DNA from 4 places in the Burkholderia savannae genome. Region 1 is predicted to be linked to each of the others. Evidence: predicted binding sites of a transcription regulator. Region 1 holds the regulator's gene; each other region holds the start of a gene.
What was found. Region 1 encodes HrcA, which represses chaperone genes, less so after heat shock. Its sites were predicted from a motif close to TTAGCACTCNNNNNNNNNGAGTGCTAA; they were not measured.
Positions count from the first base shown of each region.

Region 2: a site for HrcA is predicted at 2,576-2,602, ahead of groES (co-chaperone GroES). Genes of this name have one in related genera too.
Region 3: a site for HrcA is predicted at 2,484-2,510, ahead of rpoH (RNA polymerase sigma factor RpoH). Genes of this name have one in related genera too.
Region 4: a site for HrcA is predicted at 1,418-1,444, ahead of WS78_RS27600 (co-chaperone GroES). Genes of this name have one in related genera too.

Region 1 is NZ_CP013417.1:572,311-577,182, reverse strand. Features, by position in the region: gene grpE (nucleotide exchange factor GrpE) at 1-156, opposite strand, end outside; gene WS78_RS36940 (hypothetical protein) at 523-684, shown strand; gene WS78_RS02990 (RNA-binding S4 domain-containing protein) at 656-1,063, opposite strand; gene hemH (ferrochelatase) at 1,069-2,136, opposite strand; gene hrcA (heat-inducible transcriptional repressor HrcA) at 2,335-3,357, opposite strand; gene WS78_RS02975 (NAD kinase) at 3,558-4,463, shown strand; gene recN (DNA repair protein RecN) at 4,492-4,872, shown strand, end outside.
Region 2 is NZ_CP013417.1:729,009-733,880, reverse strand. Features, by position in the region: gene WS78_RS03695 (hydroxymethylpyrimidine/phosphomethylpyrimidine kinase) at 1-62, shown strand, start outside; gene groL (chaperonin GroEL) at 519-2,159, opposite strand; gene groES (co-chaperone GroES) at 2,207-2,500, opposite strand; gene WS78_RS03680 (hypothetical protein) at 3,143-4,681, opposite strand.
Region 3 is NZ_CP013417.1:3,468,631-3,473,502, forward strand. Features, by position in the region: gene leuA (2-isopropylmalate synthase) at 1-850, shown strand, start outside; gene WS78_RS17025 (nuclear transport factor 2 family protein) at 1,210-1,596, opposite strand; gene WS78_RS17030 (acyloxyacyl hydrolase) at 1,638-2,207, opposite strand; gene rpoH (RNA polymerase sigma factor RpoH) at 2,572-3,507, shown strand; gene cydP (cytochrome oxidase putative small subunit CydP) at 3,849-4,133, shown strand; gene WS78_RS17050 (cytochrome ubiquinol oxidase subunit I) at 4,123-4,872, shown strand, end outside.
Region 4 is NZ_CP013418.1:1,467,030-1,471,901, reverse strand. Features, by position in the region: gene WS78_RS27605 (helix-turn-helix domain-containing protein) at 269-1,243, shown strand; gene WS78_RS27600 (co-chaperone GroES) at 1,469-1,759, shown strand; gene groL (chaperonin GroEL) at 1,777-3,417, shown strand; gene WS78_RS27590 (AraC family transcriptional regulator) at 3,777-4,772, shown strand.

The DNA of each region.
Region 1 (4,872 bases):
CTTCGCGCGCAGGAAGCTTTCCTGCAACTCGGCGATCTTGGCTTGAGCCTCGGCGAGCGCGGCTTCGGCAGCCGGCGCCGCGTTTTCCGCGGCCTGCGCCTCGCGACCGGTTTCTTCAGTCGTTTGGTCAGTCGGGTTCTCTTGCGTGTTTTCCATATCGCTAGAAAGTCGGTTTAGAGGTTAATGCCAAAACGGCAACCGGTTCCGCGCTTTTGCGGGCAAACGGCCGGCGCCGCACAATATCGGTGCAAATGGGGCCCGGGGCGGCAAATTCAAGAGGAGTTTCCGCAAGAATCGCGCCCCCGGCGAAGGCATCGCGCCGCATTGCGGTGCGATGCGGCCGCGCGTCGCGAATTCGGGCCGAAACGGCCTGTAACAACCCTTACCGACCGTTCGCTGGATCGCACCAATGCGCTGAACTACACTTCCATCAGGCGTGTCGCGGAGCACGTATACCCTACCCCGACAGTCGCCCGACACCGGACCAGAGGCCCTTTCACCCGTCTTCTCGAGGGGAGTACCGTGAAACTGACCTTCGCTATCTCGGCAGTCGCGCTGGTACTCATCGCCGGCACGACGACCATCTGCCTATCGGGCGCCGTCACCGAACGGACGACCGAATACGGCAGCGCACGCGCGACGTTCGATCAGCTATTCAGTTCTCATTCGAAAATCTGTCGATGACGCGGCGGTCCCGCTTCGTCGGCCGCCCGTGCAACTGCGCCGCCGGCTCGCGGAAATGCCGGCGCCGCTCGAGTTCCGCGAGACGCTTCTCCCGCCCCGCTTCCGTCTCCGCGTAGAGCGTCTGCGCGACGCTCGCGGGCCCGCGCACGTCGCACACGCCGAGCACGTCAACCTCCCAGACGACGCCTTCGATCGTCACGTCGACCCGATCGCCGACGCGCACCTCCTTCGCCGGCTTGACGGCCGCGCCGCCGATCCTCACCCGCCCTTTTTCGACGGCGTCGGCCGCGAGCGAACGGGTCTTGAAAAAGCGCGCAGCCCAGAGCCACTTGTCGATGCGCAGCCGCGCGCCGGGTTCGGTCGATATCTTGAAATTCATGGCGGTCAGCTCACGGCCTCCGGTGCCGGCGCCGCGCGCACCGGCCAGCCTTGCAGGTTTTCGGCGGCGATCTCGCCGAGCGCCGAGATCCATGCGCGCGACGCATTCAGGCACGGAATCCGGTGAAACTCCTTGCCGCCGCCGTGCAGGAACTCGCCGCGCCCCTCGATCCCGATTTCCTCGATCGTCTCGAGGCAGTCGGCGGTGAAGCCCGGGCAGAACACGTCCGTGCGGCGCACGCCCGCCGCGCCCAGCTCCCTGAGCGTCGGCGCGGTATAGGGCTGCAGCCACTCGGCCTTGCCGAAGCGCGACTGGAACGTGACCCGGCACTCGAACGTCGTCAGGCCGAGCGCGGACATCAGCAGCGCGGCCGTCTGCTGGCATTGATCGTGGTACGGATCGCCGAGATCGAGCGTGCGCTTCGGCACGCCGTGAAAGCTCAGCACGAGCTTGTCGCCCGAATCGAACGCGGGCCGGCCGTGCACCGCCCAATAGTGGCGAACCTGCTCGGCAAGCGCGTGAATGTAGGCCGGATGGTCGGCGTAGTGGCGCACGGTGCGAATCTCGGGCTGGTTGCGCATCCGGCCGAGCGCGGCGAACGCCGCGTCAAACGCGGTGGCCGTCGTCGACGCCGAATATTGCGGGTACATCGGCAGCAGCAGCACGCGCTCGGCGCCCGCGCGCTTGAGCTGCGCGAGCACGTCGGCGATGCTCGGCGTGCCGTAGCGCATCGCGTACTCGACGATCACCCGGTAGCCGTTCGCCGCGAAGAGCGGCCGCACGCTCTCGACCTGGCGCTCCGTATGCACGCGCAGCGGCGAGCCTTCGGACAGCCAGACGGCCGCGTACTTCTTCGCGGACGCGCGGCTGCGCAGCGGCAGGATCAGCGTGCGCAGGAGAGCCTGCCAGACGAGCTGCGGGATCTCGACGACCCGCGGATCGGACAGGAATTGCGCGAGATAGCGGCGCACCGCGCGCGGCGTCGGCTCGTCGGGCGTGCCGAGATTGACGAGCAGCACGGCGACGCGGTGGGCGGCCGACGCGTGCGACGGCGGTTCGAGGTCAAAACGCATGGAAAGAGCGTGCCTGGGCACCGAATCGAACGACACTCATTATAGCGGGGCGGCCCGGGGCCACCAGTCGGCCGTCCGGCCGATTGCACGGCGAGCGGCGCGCCGGCACGATGGCGGTGACGGATTCGAGCGAGGGGAAAACGGCGTCGGATGCCGAAAAAGTATGATGAAACGGCGATGAAACGCGGACGGAACCGGTTACTGCTGGCTGAGCGTCATCGACAGGAGGCGCGCGGTGATGTCGACGATCGGAATCACGCGGTTGTAGGCCATCCGCGTCGGGCCGATCACGCCGAGCGTGCCGACGATCTTGCCGTTGACCTCGTACGGCGCCGTCACGACGCTCATCTCGTCGATCGGCACGAGCGTCGATTCGCCGCCGATGAAGATCTGCACGCCCTGCGCGTGGCTCGACACGTCGAGCAGTTGCAGCAGGCTCGTCTTCTGGTCGAATACGTCGAACAGCTTGCGCAGCCGCGCCATGTCGGACGACAGATCCGCCACTTCGAGCAGGTTGCGCTCGCCGGAAATCAGCACGGTTTCCTCGTCGTCGGCCTCCTCGGTGCTCGCCGTGACGGCCGCGTGCATCAGCGCCGTCATGTCGCCGCGCAGCTCGTCGATTTCCTCGCGCAGCCGGCGGCGCACCTCGTCGAACGACAGGCCGGCGAAGTGCGCGTTGATGTAGTTCGACGCCTCGGTGAGCTGCGCGGGCGTGTAGTCGCGCTGCGTCGCGATCATGCGGTTCTGCACGTCGCCTTCGGGCGTCACGATGATGAGGAGTATCCGCTTGTCCGACAGGCGCAGGAATTCGATCTGCTTGAACACGTGGCTGCGGCGCGGCGTCAGCACGACGCCCGCGAACTGCGACAGGTTCGACAACACGCTCGCCGCGGCCGCGACGACCTTCTGCTGCGGCTCGCCCGCCTGCAGCGTGGTCTGCACGAGCCGCGTGACGGCGTCGGCATCGATCGGCGACTCGACGGTCAGCATCGTGTCGACGAACAGGCGATAGCCGCGCGGCGTCGGCACGCGCCCCGCCGACGTGTGAGGGCTCGACACGAGGCCGAGCTCCTCCAGGTCGGACATCACGTTGCGGATCGTCGCCGGGCTCAGCTCGAGCCCGGAATAACGAGACAACGTGCGCGATCCGACCGGCTGACCGTCGGCGATATACCGCTCGATCAGGGTCTTGAGGAGGGTTCGTGCGCGTGGATCTAGCATGACGGAAAATTTTAGCGCAACCGGGCGGCGCCCGCGAGCATCCCGTGCGCGCCGCCCGCTTGCCCCGCTTGCCCCGCTTGCCCCGCTTGCACCCGCTTGCACCCGCTTGCGACCGGCTTGCGACCGCCCTTGGCCCGTTTTGCCGCCCCCCGGGCCGGCGAGCGGTTCTTTTCGTCATCGAGCTATGGTGTAATGCCGGCATGAAAATCGGCCACCAATTCCATACCGTCGCGCTCGTCGGACGCAGCAACACGCCCGGCATCGCCGAGCCGCTCGTGTCGCTGGCCGCGTGCATCGCGAAGCGCGGCTTCGAAGTCGTGTTCGAGGCGGACACGGCGCAGGCGATCGGCAGCGCGGGCTACCCGGCGCTCACGCCCGCCGAGATCGGCGCGCGCGCCGACGTCGCGGTCGTGCTGGGCGGCGACGGCACGATGCTCGGCATCGGCCGCCAGCTCGCGCCGTACAAGACGCCGCTCATCGGCATCAACCACGGCCGGCTCGGCTTCATCACCGACATCCCGGCGTCCGACATGCAGGAAGTCGTGCCGATGATGCTCGCGGGCAGCTACGAGCGCGAGGAACGCACGCTGCTCGAGTCGAGGATCGTGCGCAGCGGTGAGCCGATCTACCACGCGCTCGCGTTCAACGACGTCGTCGTCAACCGCAGCGGCTTCTCCGGCATGGCCGAGCTGCGCGTGTCGGTCGACGGCCGGTTCATGTACAACCAGCGCTCGGACGGCCTCATCGTCGCGACGCCGACGGGCTCGACCGCATACGCGCTGTCGTCGCAGGGGCCGATCCTGCATCCGCAGCTGCAGGGGATCGTACTGGTGCCGATCGCGCCGCACGCGCTGTCGAACCGGCCGATCGTGCTGCCGGACGATTCGAAGATCGCGATCCAGATCATCGGCGGGCGCGACGTGAACGTGAACTTCGACATGCAATCGTTCACCGCACTCGAGCTGAACGACACGATCGAGGTGCGCCGCTCGAAGCACACGGTGCCGTTCCTGCATCCCGTCGGCTACAGCTACTACGCGACGCTGCGCAAGAAGCTGCACTGGAACGAACACCCGTCGAGCGAAGAAGAAGACGACGACGCATAAGTCCTGACGCCATCCTCCGACGACACCCATGCTCCGCCACCTCTCGATCCGCGACTTCGTCATCGTCGCCGCGCTCGATCTCGAATTCGACAGCGGCTTCACAGTTTTCTCAGGCGAAACGGGCGCCGGCAAATCGATCCTGATCGACGCGCTCGCGCTCGCGCTCGGCGAGCGCGCCGACGCGAGCGTCGTGCGCACCGGCAGCAGCCGCGCCGACATCAGCGCCGAATTCACGCCGCACGACCGCGTCGTGCGCTGGCTCGACGAGCACGCGTTCGACGCCGACGACACGGTAATGCTGCGGCGCGTCGTCGACGCGGGCGGCCGCTCGCGCGCGTTCATCAACGGCACGAGCGCGACGCTCGCGCAGCTGCGCGAAGTGGGCGAGATGCTCGTCGACATACACGGC
Region 2 (4,872 bases), 160 kb from region 1:
GGGCGCGCAGCAATGAGGACGAATCGCCCGCGCCGACCGGGGTCGGCAAGCGCGCGAACTGAAGTGGCGATGCCCGGGCGCGGCATTGGCGGCACCCGGGAGATCCGGACGGTGCCGGCGAGCGGCGGGGGCTTTTAGCTTCTGGCTTCGCCTCCCCCAGCTTCGGAGCTCGAACCCCGGATCGTTGGCGCCAGCCCTCGGACTTCGGACCTCAAACTCCGCCACCGTCGCCCGATACCGTCGCCCGATACCGTCGCCCGATACCGTCGCCCGATACCGTCGCCCGATACCGTCGCCCGATACCGTCGCCCGATACCGTCGCCCGATACCGTCGCCCGATACCGTCGCCCGATACCGTCGCCCGATACCGTCGCCCGATACCGTCGCCCGATACCGTCGCCCGATACCGTCGCCCGATACCGTCGCCCCAAACGAAAACACCCGCATCGCTGCGGGTGTTTTCGTTTGGGAGAACGCGCGTCGCCGCGCGTCCTTCGATGTAATCGGCCTCAGGCCAATTACATGTCCATGCCCATGCCGCCCATGCCGCCCGGCATGCCGCCCGGCATCGGAGCGTCTTCCTTCGGCAGTTCCGCGACGGCTGCGTCCGTCGTCAGCAGCAGGCCGGCGACCGATGCCGCGTTCTGCAGCGCGGTGCGCGTAACCTTGGTCGGATCGACGACGCCGGCTTCCACCAGGTCGCCGTACTCGCCCGTCGCTGCGTTGTAGCCATAGTTGCCTTGGCCGGCAGCAACCGCCGCGACCACGACGCTCGCTTCTTCGCCGCCGTTCGTGACGATCTGGCGCAGCGGCTCTTCCATCGCGCGCAGCACGATCTTGATGCCGGCGTTCTGGTCGGCGTTGATGCCGGTCAGAGCCGCGATCGCGGTGCGTGCGCGGATCAGCGCGACGCCGCCGCCCGGGACGATGCCTTCTTCAACGGCAGCGCGGGTTGCGTGCAGCGCGTCTTCGACACGTGCCTTCTTTTCCTTCATTTCGACTTCGGTCGCAGCGCCGACCTTGATCACCGCCACGCCGCCGGCCAGCTTCGCCACGCGCTCTTGCAGCTTTTCACGGTCGTAGTCCGACGTCGCTTCTTCGATCTGCGTGCGGATTTGCTTCACGCGCGCTTCGATGTTCACGGCTTCGCCTGCGCCGTCGATGATCGTCGTGTTTTCCTTGCCCACTTCGATGCGCTTCGCCTGGCCCAGTTCGGCCAGCGTCGCCTTCTCGAGCGTGAGGCCGGTTTCTTCCGCGACGACCTGACCGCCGGTCAGGATCGCGATGTCTTCCAGCATCGCCTTGCGACGATCGCCGAAGCCCGGCGCCTTGACCGCAACGGTCTTCAGGATGCCGCGGATGTTGTTGACGACCAGCGTCGCGAGCGCTTCGCCTTCGACGTCTTCAGCGATGATCAGCAGCGGACGGCCTGCCTTCGCGACTTGCTCGAGCACCGGCAGCAGATCGCGGATGTTCGACACCTTCTTGTCGTGCAGCAGCACGAACGGGTTGTCGAGGACGGCGACTTGCTTGTCCGGGTTGTTGATGAAGTACGGCGACAGGTAGCCGCGGTCGAATTGCATGCCTTCGACGACGTCGAGTTCGTCAGCCAGCGACTTGCCGTCTTCGACGGTGATCACGCCTTCCTTGCCGACCTTGTCCATCGCTTCAGCGATGCGATCGCCGATCGACGAATCGCTGTTCGCCGAGATCGAGCCGACCTGTGCGATTTCCTTGTTCGTCGTGCACGGCTTGCTGATCTTCTTCAGCTCTTCCACCGCTGCCGCGACAGCCTTGTCGATGCCGCGCTTCAGGTCCATCGGGTTCATGCCCGATGCGACGTACTTCATGCCTTCGCGAACGATCGATTGCGCGAGGACGGTTGCCGTCGTCGTGCCGTCGCCGGCGTTGTCGCTGGTCTTGGAAGCGACTTCCTTGACCATTTGCGCGCCCATGTTCTGGAGCTTGTCCTTCAGCTCGATTTCCTTCGCGACCGACACGCCGTCCTTGGTGACCGTCGGGCCGCCGAAGCTGCGCTCGAGCACGACGTTGCGGCCCTTCGGGCCCAGCGTGACCTTCACTGCGTTGGCGAGAATGTTCACGCCTTCGACCATCTTCGCGCGGGCGGAATCGCCGAATACGACGTCTTTAGCTGCCATCTTCTAACTCCTTGAAATCTCTGAGATTGTGATCCGTTGGTGAACGCTTACTGAGCGTTGACCACGGCCATGATGTCTTCTTCGCGCATCACCAGCAGTTCCTGGCCGTCGACCTTGACGGTTTGGCCAGCATACTTGCCGAACAGAACACGATCGCCGACCTTTACGTCGAGAGCGATCGGTGCGCCCTTGTCATCGCGCTTGCCCGGGCCGATGGCCAGAACTTCACCCTGATCCGGCTTCTCAGCGGCTGCGTCGGGAATGACGATGCCCGAGGCGGTCTTGGTTTCCTGATCCAGGCGCTTGACGATCACGCGATCGTGCAACGGACGAAGGTTCATACTCACTCCTCTCTTGATTGAGACTGAAGAACGCTGAGGGAAACTACCGGACGGCTCGCCGGCCGGCAGGAATTGTTAGCACTCTCGTGCAGCGAGTGCTAATTATATGGACGGGTTTTGACAAATTCAAGAAGTGGAATCGCGCGCGATTCGGGGACGATCCGGCGGGTGGGAAGGCCGGGAAAACGGCTGCACGGCGACATCGCGCCGCACACAAATTACAACAAAAACAAATACTTGCAAAAACATCGCGTGATGCGACGGGACGCGTCGCGCGCCGCATCGTGGATTTCCCGAGCGGATCGACGGCGCATCTGCCGCGCCGACTCGGTCGATGCGGAGCACAAAATCATCGCATACGAAATCCTTACGGCCAAGCCGATTCGCCGTGACGGCAGGTCGCGGATCTGGCGGCCAGCACGGCCAATGCCGGCGACGAACCGCCGCCGCGCCCCGCCCCGTGGCACTTCGCGACGCATCTCGCTCCGAAACGACAAGGCGGCATGGCCTCTTCGCCATGCCGCCTTGCCTCGCCTTCTAGCCAACCACCTTCCGGCCGGTTACCGCCTGCCGCTGCCCCCTATATATAGGAAGGAGAGCGAAGGCGCGTCCCGCAGCATCGCCCGGACGCGCCGCGCGCCATTACTTCGGCAGCGCGCCGGCGAGCGTCGCGATCGACGACGCGACCGGAGCGAGCGGGCTCGACGCGGGTGCCGTCGACTTCGACGACGAGACCGTCAGGTTCGGCAACGACCCCACCACCGCACCGACTGACGAACTCACCGAGTTGACGACCGTGCTCGCGGCGGCGGCGCCCGTCGACAGCAGCGAGCCGGTCGAGGCGGCCGTGCTGCCGAACGCGTTGCCGCCCGACGTCAGGACCTTCCCTGCCGAGTTCGCGCCCGAACCCATCAGGGCGGAGCCGACGCTTCCGAGTTGCGAGCCCGTCGCGACGCCCGTGCCGGCCGCCCCCGTCAGGGCTCCCGTCAACGCACTCGCGCCGCCGCCGACAGCGCCGCCGATCACAGCAGCCGGACTGCCGCCCGCGACCGTCGCGATCGCGCTTGCCGCGTTGTTCGCTGCGCTCGTCAGCGCGCCAGCCGGATTGCTGACGGGCAGCGCGCTCACGAGGCCAGCGACCGCGCCCGTAACCGGGTTGCCGTTCGCCGCTCGCGCGAGCGTGCCCGCGACGTTGTTGACAGCGCCCGTCAACACGCCCGTCGGATTGGCGACGGGCAGCGCGTTAATCAGGCCGCTCACGACGGTCGTGATCGGCGTGATCGGATTGCTGCCGATCGCGTTCGCGAGCGTACCTGCCACGTTGTTCACGACGCCCGGCAGCGGGTTGTTGGCCGCCACGCCGGCGAGCGCGCCGGCCACGTTGCTGCCCGCGCCTGCGAGCACACCCGTCACGTTGCCGACGGCCCCGGCCAATGCGCCCGCGCCGTTGCTCGCCGCGCCCGCCAATGCGCCGGCCGTGTTGCCAAGGGCGCCGGGCAGCGTGTTGCTCAGTCCACCGATCGCGCCTGCGAGCGGATTATTGCTTGCAAGCCCGGTCAACGTTCCCACGGCGTTGCTCAGTGCACCCGGCAGCGGATTGTTGTTCGCCAGATTCGTCAGCGTGCCCACCGCGTTGTTCGCGACACCGGGCAGCGGGTTGTTCGCCACCGCGTTTTGCAGCGTGCTCGCGGCGTTGCTCAGTGCGCCCGGCAGCGGATTGTTGTTCGCCAGATTCGTCAGCGTGCCCACCGCGTTGTTCGCGACACCGGACAGCGGGTTGTTCGCCACCGCGTTTTGCAGCGCGCTTGCGGCGTTGCTCAGTGCGCCCGGCAGCGGATTGTTGTTCGCCAGATTCGTCAGCGTGCCGGCCGCGTTGCTCACGACGCCCTGAACGGGGTTGTGGCTCACCGCGTTCGCGAGCGCGCCCGCCAAGCTGTCGAGTGCGCCGCTGCTGATCGACGCGTCGGCCGAACCGAGCGCGCCGGCATGGATCGCCCCATGCTGCGCGTCGCCTGCGAGCGCCAATGTCGCGCCGCCGGAGCCGGCGCTGCCGAGATCGCCGGTCGATGCGGAGACCGGAAGAGTATTCAGCCCCCCTGCGACGGCCGGCGTCGCAGCCGCGACCCCAAACGCGACTGCTGCGGACAGTGCAATGCTCGTCAACTTGAAGTTTTGTTTCATATGTGACCTCGTGTGGATAGGTACCGCCGTCATTACGGCGCGGAGGTCATCGCACGGAGCATGCCAGCATGTGCGCCGAGTCGATCGCGCACTGTTTTCTTCAAAAACACAAATCGTCGGCGAATTTAATTGCTCGATATGTCGAACGGGCAGCATAGTTAACGTGTCGCCATACAGTCGTTACGAACGCC
Region 3 (4,872 bases), 1.3 Mb from region 1:
GGACCGCATCGAGGGGTGCCTGTTCGGCAACGGCGAGCGCACGGGCAACGTCGATCTCGTCACGCTCGCGCTGAACCTCTACACGCAGGGGATCGATCCGGGGCTCGATTTCTCGGACATCGACGCGGTGCGCCGCGTCGTCGAGCGCTGCAACCAGATTCCCGTGCATCCGCGCCACCCGTACGCGGGCGACCTCGTCTTCACCGCGTTCTCCGGCTCGCATCAGGACGCGATCCGCAAGGGCCTCGCGCAGCAAAAGCCCGACGCGATCTGGGAAGTGCCGTATCTGCCGATCGATCCCGCCGATCTCGGCCGCAGCTACGACGCGGTGATCCGCGTCAACAGCCAGTCCGGCAAGGGCGGCGCGACGTACCTGCTCGAGCGCGGCATGGGCTTCGCGCCGCCGCGCCGCGTGCAGATCGAATTCAGCCATGCGGTGCAGGCGCTCGCCGACGCTTCGGGCGAAGAAGTGACGGGCGACGCGATCTGCGAGCTCTTCACGCGCGAATACCTGCGGACGATGGGCCCCGCCGCGCGCGCGGGCGCGTCGGCGAGCTGGCATGACCGCGAAATCGCGCTCGCTCGCGCGGACGACGCGCCAGGCGCGGCGCGGCAGGCCGCGGCCGCGTTCGCCGCGGCGGCGGGCGTCGCGATCGGCGTCGCGTCGTGCGAAGTCGAGCGCACCGCGAGCGGCGACACCGTGGTGTTCGTCGGCGCGAAGGTCGGCGACGCCGCGCTGCGCCACGGCGCCGGCGTGCATCGCGATCCGGTCGCGGCCGCGACGGATGCGGTCGCGAGCGCGATCAACCGCTCGGCGTGGAGCTGCGACGAGCGGCGCGCGGCCGCCTGACGCCGCGCGCAACGGCGGGCGAACGACAGGCGGACGACAGGCGGACGAACCTCGCGCGGCGCACGCCGCCGCGCGACAACCGGTGCGACGCGCGATCCGCGGCGCGCCGGCGCACGCCGGGCGGCTCACGAAACCGCACGGCGACGAAGGGCCCCGACGAGGGGCCGGAAGAACGGCCGAGAACGACGGCTGAGAAAAACGGCTGAGAAAAACGGTCGAGAAAGGACCAGGAAAGAGGCGCAAAAGCAGGCGGCGATTGCAGGCGGCAGTTGCGTGCGGGCTGGCGGACGAACGCGTGCTTCGCGCCCATGGCCCGTTCACGCCGATAGCGGGGCGAAGAAACGGCAATAAACGGGGCCTTAGCCCTCGGTCGCGCAGCGCGTCGCCTGCCATGCGAGCAGCCGCCAGCGGCCGCTTTCCTGCGTCTGAATCGCGGTGTAGGCGATCGGGAACACGAGGCCGCCGTTGTTCGTCTCCATCTCGATCAGCGCGCGCCCCGCGACGACGCACGTGGCATCGCCGACGGGCAGCACTTCCTGCGACTGGATCTCGATCTGCCGATAGCGACGGCGCCCTGCCGTGATCGCGTCGATGAACTGCTGCTTGGTCTCGCGTTTGCCGTTGGTGTGCACGTAATAGACGTTGTCGGACAGCAATGCGTCGAGCGCCTCGCCGTCGCCGTCGACCATCGCACGAAACCGGTCGCGCTCGAGCGCGCGAATCGCATCGATCACCTTTGCCGCCATCGCCATGCTCCTCGACTGCATGCGCGCGTCCGGCGCGCCGATCAGAAGTTGTATTGCACGTAGAGCTGGCTGAAATTTATACCAGGATTCGGGTCTTTGATACCCGCGTTCGACACGTGCTGTAAACGGACACCCGCTTGATACTGCTGACGATTGCCGAATTGCGCGCCGATGCCGACCATGTCGGCGAACTGGAACGACGTCGACATCGAATAGTTCTGGGAGATCGTCGGATGCGACAGGAAGCGCACGCCGGCGCCCACCTCGACGAACGGCCGCACGTAGCCCGCGCTCTTGATGAATCGTATGATCGGCGTCGCGCCGACTTCCCAGACGCTGTCGTTGATCGCGTGATCGCCGGTATAGCGCCAGTAAGACACGTGCCCCTCGGCGACGAACGCGAAGTGCCAGCCGCCGATTTCCCACCAGGTCCAGTTCGGGTCCCAGACCACGCCGATGTCGCCCTTCTTCATGTCGTGATCGGCGACGCCGCCGCCGAGCTGCAATCCCCAGCGATCCGCGAAGGCGGCCCCGGAACCGCCGGCGAGCGCCGTTGCCACTGCGATCTGCACGATGATCCGCCCCGCCCGACCGCCGTTCTTATCGTTCATCTCTTTCTCCAACTTCTCTGGTTGAATAGAGCCTCGCCGCAATTCACACGCTGGGGCTCGAGAGAACAGCATCTTATGGTAAAGGACTTTTTCGATCGGCACCGTCTGACGAAATGGTTTTCTGCCGAATTGACAAGAATCAGGAACCTTTACCTGAAATGCCCGTAAAACAAACACTTACGGACAGCGGGCGCGGGCAGTGCCGCAGAAAGAGCTATCGCCCCCTCAAAAGCGATAGCAATTCGGGAACTCCGACGACCCTGTTCCTTCTAAGGATTAGCACTCCGCTAGATGGAGTGCTAAGATTCATCGAGGAATCGCCCCGGCAATGGGGCTCGTCCCTGATTCCAAAGGAGTTTTCTACGTGAGCAACGCATTGACCCTTCCGAACACTTTGCGCCCGGCGTCCGCTAAGGCCGCATCGGCAGGCTCGCTGGCGCTCGCATCCCACTCGATGCTGCCCGGCCAGCTGGGCAACATCGACGCCTATATTCAGGCCGTGAACCGGATTCCGCTGCTGACGGCGGAGGAAGAGCGTCAGTACGCGACCGAATACCACGAGGACAACAACCTCGACGCCGCGCGCCGGCTCGTGCTGTCGCACCTGCGGCTCGTCGTGTCGATCGCGCGCAACTATCTCGGCTACGGCCTGCCGCACGGCGACCTGATCCAGGAAGGCAACATCGGCCTGATGAAGGCGGTCAAGCGTTTCGATCCCGCCCAGAACGTGCGCCTCGTGTCGTACGCGATCCACTGGATCAAGGCCGAGATTCACGAATACATCCTGCGCAACTGGCGCACGGTGAAGGTCGCGACGACGAAGGCGCAGCGCAAGCTGTTCTTCAACCTGCGCAGCCACAAGAAGGGCACGCAGGCGTTCACGCCGGAGGAAATCGACGGCCTCGCGCAGGAGCTGAACGTCAAGCGCGAGGAAGTAGCCGAGATGGAAACCCGCCTGTCGGGCGGCGACGTCGCGCTCGAGGGCCAGATCGACGACGGCGAGGAGTCGTACGCGCCGATCGCCTATCTCGCCGATTCGCACAACGAGCCGACCGCCGTGCTCGCCGCGCGTCAGCGCGACATGCTGCAGACGGACGGCATCGCGCGCGCGCTCGAATCGCTCGACGCGCGCAGCCGCCGGATCATCGAGGCGCGCTGGCTGAACGTCGACGACGACGGCTCGGGCGGCTCGACGCTGCACGACCTCGCCGCCGAATTCGGCGTATCGGCGGAGCGCATCCGCCAGATCGAAGCGAGCGCGATGAAGAAGATGCGCACGGCGCTCGCCGCGTACGCGTAAGCGCGCTCAAACCCGAACATCCGGCCCGCCGCGGCCGCGCCGAAACGAAAAAGCCCGCTGTCCGACGACAGCGGGCTTTTTTGTGTGCCGCGAAACCGTGCGCGACGCGCGCATGCTTGACCAACATTATGAAAAATTTCATCCGGCGCATCGCGATTCGCGCAGATCTTGAGCCAGCTCAAGTTTCTGCGATCGCTTCGCGACGGAGTGCCGCAGCGCGGCACTAAGGGTTTTCCGGGACGCCTCCTACAATTGGGAGGACCGGCCAACAGATGCAGCGCGTATGCGAAACGCGTCACGAGACCGGCCAGTTTTGCGCCAACCGCGTTATCCCGGACATCATGGCTTTGACTCTCGTCAACAAAAAGGCGTCGCCCCACGACACGCCGCCCGCCCCTCGGGCGGGCTGGCGCGCTCGGGTCGCCGCCTGGGCCCGTGGCCCGACCCTCGCGCGCGACCTCTCGATCGTGCTGCTCTTCAAGCTGATCCTGCTCGTCGCGCTCAAGTACGCATTCTTCAACCATCCGCAGGCCGAGCACATGTCGTTGCCGCCTGCCGTCGTCGCAGCAAAGCTGCTGTCGGCGACGCCATACGCACCCACTCAGGGAGACCGCCATGATAAGTAGCGAAGTCGTCGATCTGTCGCGTCTGCAGTTCGGCATCACAGCGCTCTACCATTTCCTCTTCGTCCCGCTCACGCTCGGCATGTCCTGGCTGCTCGTCATCATGGAGTCCGTCTACGTGATGACCGGCAAGCAGGTCTACAAGGACATGACGCAGTTCTGGGGCAAGCTCTTCGGGATCAACTTCGCGATGGGCGTGACGACGGGGATCACGCTCGAATTCCAGTTCGGCACGAACTGGTCGTACTACTCGCACTACGTCGGCGACATCTTCGGCGTGCCGCTCGCCGTCGAAGGGCTGATGGCGTTCTTCCTCGAATCGACGTTCGTCGGCCTGTTCTTCTTCGGCTGGAACCGCCTGTCGAAGGTCCAGCACCTGATCGTCACGTTCCTCGTCGCGCTCGGCTCGAACCTGTCCGCGCTGTGGATTCTCGTCGCCAACGGCTGGATGAACAACCCGGTCGGCGCCGAATTCAACTACCAGACGATGCGCATGGAGCTGTCGAACCTCTTCGACGTGATCTTCAACCCGGTGGCGCAGGTGAAGTTCGTGCACACGGTGTCGGCCGGCTACGTGACGGCCGCGATGTTCGTGCTCGGCGTGTCCGCGTGGTATCTGCTGAAGAAGCGCGACACCGACTTCGCGCTGCGCTCGTTCGCGGTCGCCGCGGGCTTCGGCCTCGCGTCGACGCTGTGCGTGATCGTGCTCGGCGACGAATCCGGCTACACGACGGGCGAAGTG
Region 4 (4,872 bases), on a different replicon from region 1:
CGCCGTCCCTTGCGTGTGCCACGAATGAAATTCGCGCAAAAGCGCATCACGCCGTTTCCGCGGCGGACCTTGTTCGTCGAAGAACGGGACGGGGCCACGCGGGCGCCGTCGTCACGGCGATTCGAAGCTGGTGTGCGTTCTTCGCATCGCTTACACTCATTCGCGTTGCCGATAGGCCGATGAGCCGGAGATTCCCGGCCATGTTCGGAATATCGCCCTTTGCCCGGCCGGCAAAGGCGCTGGCCGATTCACGCGGATCGGGGGCCACTTGGACAAAGCACCCGGCATCGGTATTTACCGCTGCACGACGCTGGAGATTCCGGCGCGTGACAGATTCGACGCGTGGGCGGCAGGCGGCAGCTGCCAGTATTCGATCGTCGACAGCGCCGGCGTGCCGTTCGATTGGGAATCGAGCGGCGCCACGGTGGGGCCGCTGTCGATCGGCTGGCATACCTGGTTGCATCCGTCGCGGCGAGCCGTGATCAAGGCCGATAGATCCTCTCGCCAGATTGCCGCGCGCGGGCTGGATCTTTACCAGTTCACGATTCATCTCGATGCCGGGTTCGTTTGGCTAAGCGGACCGGAACCATCGTTCAAGCAACGCAATGAACTGTACGTGATCGACGCAACCCAGCCGTTCGAATCGGAGATCACGACGGGCAACGTCGTTTGGATGGCGATACCCCGATCGTTGCTGCCGGTAACGGCCGAATGGCTGCACGGGAAATCGCTGAAGCAGGGAGTCGGTCAACTGCTCGCCGATCACCTGCGTTCGCTGGTCGCGAACCTGCCGCGTTTGAACGCCGACGACATCGGTCCCGTCGTCCAGGCGGCGCTGCATCTCGCAAGCGCTTGCGCGGCGCGCAGCCCGGATCTGTTCGAGCAGGCCAACGCGGCCATCGAAAGCGCGTTGCAGCAACGCGTGAAAAACTACATCGATGCGAACCTGTCGAGCCTCGAGCTGACGCCTGATCTGATCTGCAAGCAGGTCGGTCTTTCGCGATCGAAGCTCTATCAGTTGTTCGAGCCGCATGGTGGCGTGATGCGGCAGATACAGCGCAAGCGTCTCGAATCGGCCTATCGCAAGCTCGCCGATCCGGCGTACGTCCGGGAGTCGATCGCGACGATCGCATGGCGCCACGGCTTTCGCGACGAAAAATATTTCAGCCGGATCTTCAAGGCCGAATTCGGTCATACGCCGAGCGAGACGCTGGAGCGGGCCGGGCAACGGCTGCATCGGTGACGCCGCGCTGCCGGCGCGGGCCGGCGGCGGCGCCGCTGCGAAATGAAACAGGGCCGATCGCTGTGCGATCCCGGCCGCCGATCCGGCCTGCCGCCGCTAATGCCATCCATCGATAAGTTTTTGCGAATCCGTTATTGGAGCGATCGGCGACACGTTTCTATACTCGGGTTCCGGTTGGCACTCATTGAACTCGAGTGCGAGAACTTCGATAAAGGAAACGTGAGAATGAGCCTACGTCCGCTACACGATCGCGTCATCGTCAAGCGACTCGATCAGGAAACCAAGACCGCGTCGGGCATCGTGATTCCCGACAGCGCGGCCGAAAAGCCCGACCAGGGCGAGATCCTCGCGGTCGGCCCCGGCCGGCGCGACGCCGACGGCAAGCGCATCGAGCCCGACGTGAAGGTCGGCGAGCGCGTGCTGTTCGGCAAGTACGCGGGGCAGCCCGTGAAGGTCGACGGCAACGAATTGCTGGTGCTGCGCGAAGAAGAGATCGTCGCAGTCGTCCATTCCTGAGCGGGGAGCATCGAATCATGGCAGCGAAAGAAATCATTTTTCACGACGGCGCGCGCACGAGGCTCGTCGAAGGCGTCAATCTGCTCGCGAACGCGGTGAAAGTCACGCTCGGCCCGAAAGGCCGCAACGTCGTGCTCGAGCGCAGCTTCGGCGCACCCGTCGTCACGAAGGACGGCGTATCGGTTGCGAAGGAGATCGAGCTCGCCGACAAGGTGCAGAACATCGGCGCGCAGCTCGTGAAGGAAGTCGCGTCGAAGACGAGCGACGCGGCGGGCGACGGCACGACGACGGCCACCGTGCTCGCGCAGGCGATCGTTCGCGAAGGGCAAAAGTACGTCGCGGCGGGCCTGAATCCGCTCGATCTGAAGCGCGGCATCGACAAGGCCGTTGCCGCCGCGGTCGAGGAGCTGAAGAAGATCAGCAAGCCGACGACGACGAGCAAGGAAATCGCGCAGGTCGCGACGATCTCGGCGAACGGCGAGGAATCGATCGGCCAGCGCATCGCCGAGGCGATCGACCGCGTCGGCAAGGAGGGCGTGATCACCGTCGAGGACGGCAAGTCGCTCGCCGACGAGCTCGACGTCGTCGAAGGGCTGCAGTTCGATCGCGGCTACCTGTCGCCGTACTTCATCAACAATCCCGACCGCCAGCTCGCGGTGCTCGACGAGCCGTTCATCCTGCTGCACGACAAGAAGATCTCGAACATCCGCGATCTGCTGCCGGTGCTCGAGCAGGTCGCGAAGGCGGGCCGGCCGCTTCTCATCGTCGCCGAGGATATCGAGGGCGAGGCGCTCGCGACGCTCGTCGTCAACAACATCCGCGGCATCCTGAAGACCGTCGCGGTGAAGGCGCCCGGCTTCGGCGATCGCCGCAAGGCGCTGCTCGAGGACATCGCGATCCTGACGGGCGGCCAGGTGATCGCCGAGGAAACCGGCCTCACGCTCGAAAAGGCGACGCTGCAGGAGCTCGGCCGCGCGAAGCGCATCGAGGTGGGCAAGGAAAACACGACGCTCATCGACGGCGCGGGCGAGAAGGCGAACATCGAGGCGCGCGTGAAGCAGATTCGCGCGCAGATCGCCGATGCGACGTCCGACTACGATCGCGAGAAGCTGCAGGAGCGCGTCGCGAAGCTCGCGGGCGGCGTCGCGGTGATCAAGGTCGGCGGCGCGACCGAAATCGAAGTGAAGGAGAAGAAGGACCGCGTCGACGACGCGCTGCATGCGACGCGCGCGGCCGTGGAGGAAGGCATCGTGCCGGGCGGCGGCGTCGCGCTGATTCGCGTGAAGCAGGCGATCGCGGACCTCGCGGCCGCGAACGCCGATCAGAAGGCCGGCATCAGCATCGTGTTGCGCGCGCTCGAGGAGCCGTTGCGCCAGATCGTCGCGAACGCGGGCGAGGAGGCGAGCGTCGTCGTCGCGACGGTCGCGGCCGGCAAGGGCAACTACGGCTACAACGCGGCGACCGGCGAATACGGCGATCTCGTCGAATCGGGCGTGCTCGATCCGACGAAGGTCACGCGCACCGCGCTGCAAAACGCGGCGTCGGTCGCGGGCCTGCTGCTCACGACCGATGCGACCGTCCACGAAGCGCCGAAGGATGCGCCGCCCGCCGCGCCGGCCGGCGTGCCGGGCGCGGGCGGTCCGGGCTTCGACTTCTGAGCGAATCGCGCGACGCGCGACGCGCGAGGTGCGCGGCTCGACGGGCCGCGTGCCTCGGCGGCGCGTGCGGCGCGCGCCCGGTGCGACGCGATGCCGCAATCCTTCGCGCGTGACGTCGAACGCGAAGCGGAGCACGCGACGCATGAAGCGAAACATGGTCGACCGAACCGAGCGCTCGCCACGCGACAGGCGTCGAACCGACTGTTCGACGCCTGTCGCATCGCGTTTATTTCTCGCGCTCATAAGCGTCCGACAAAACGTTGGTTTGTCTGCCGGCGCGATGCCGCTAACGTAACGCGCACGAATTAATGCGATTACCATCGCATTCGACCAACACGACACGACCGGGGACGCGACGCATGCGGGCGCACACAGACAAGATCATTCACTGGCTGCTGTCGAGCCTCGAGCCCGTCGGCTCGATCTTTCATGTCGGCCAGTATTGCGGCGACGGCTGGCGCGCGTCGACGGCCGGGCGCGCGAAGGCGAGCTTCCACGTCGTGCTGAGCGGCCGCTGCCGGCTGCACTTTTTCGACGGCCGCGCGAGCGTGCCGCTCGCCGAAGGCGACGCGGCATTCCTGATGCGCGACGTCCCGCATGCGCTGACATCCGGCGCGAAGCCGCCCGTTCGCGCGCGCGACGCCGCGCGCGCGGCGCAGCCGGCGATGCAGCGCTTCGACCCCGGCGCGCCCGACGCGGTCGGCCTCGCATGCGGCTTTCTCGCGTTCCGCAGCGGCTCGAGCGACTGGATCGCATCGTACCTGCCCGATTGCCTCGTGGTCCGGCGCGCCAGCGCGGCGGCCGCGCAGATTCATGCGATCGTCGGGCTGATTCGCGCGGAGGCGGCGAAGCCCGGCTCGTTCGACGAGCCGTCGCCGCTCATCGCGCGGCTGACCGAGCTGCTGTTCTTCTACGCGGTGCGCGACGCGGTGGACGACGATTCGCTCGCGAGCGGCCTCGCGCCGCTGATGCGCCGCGCCGAGTTCGCGAGCCTGATCGCGGCCGTCATCGATCGGCCCGGCGACCCATGGACGACCGACGCGATGGCGTCGTTCGCGCACATGTCGCGTGCGACGTTCTTCAAGCGCTTCGTCGATGCGTGCGGCCAGCCGCCCGCCCAATTCGTCACGCTGATCCGGATGAAGATCGCGGCCGAGATGCTGCGGCAGGGCGAGGCGATCGCGCGCGTCGCCGAATGGGTCGGCTATCAGTCGGAATCGGCGTTCGCGCATGCGTTCAAGCGCATCGTCGGGCTGCAGCCGGGCGCGTACCGGCGTGAACAGGGCGCGGCGCCGCCGCGCGGCGGCGAGACCGGCGGCGCGCATGCCGCGGGAGCGAACGCCGCGCTGCATTGAGCGCGCGCCGTCGAAGCGGCGCTGAGCACTGAGCGCCGGGCGGCGGCGATCGTTTCGTCCGTTCGTACTTCGCTGCGCACGCGTGGACGAATCCGCAGCA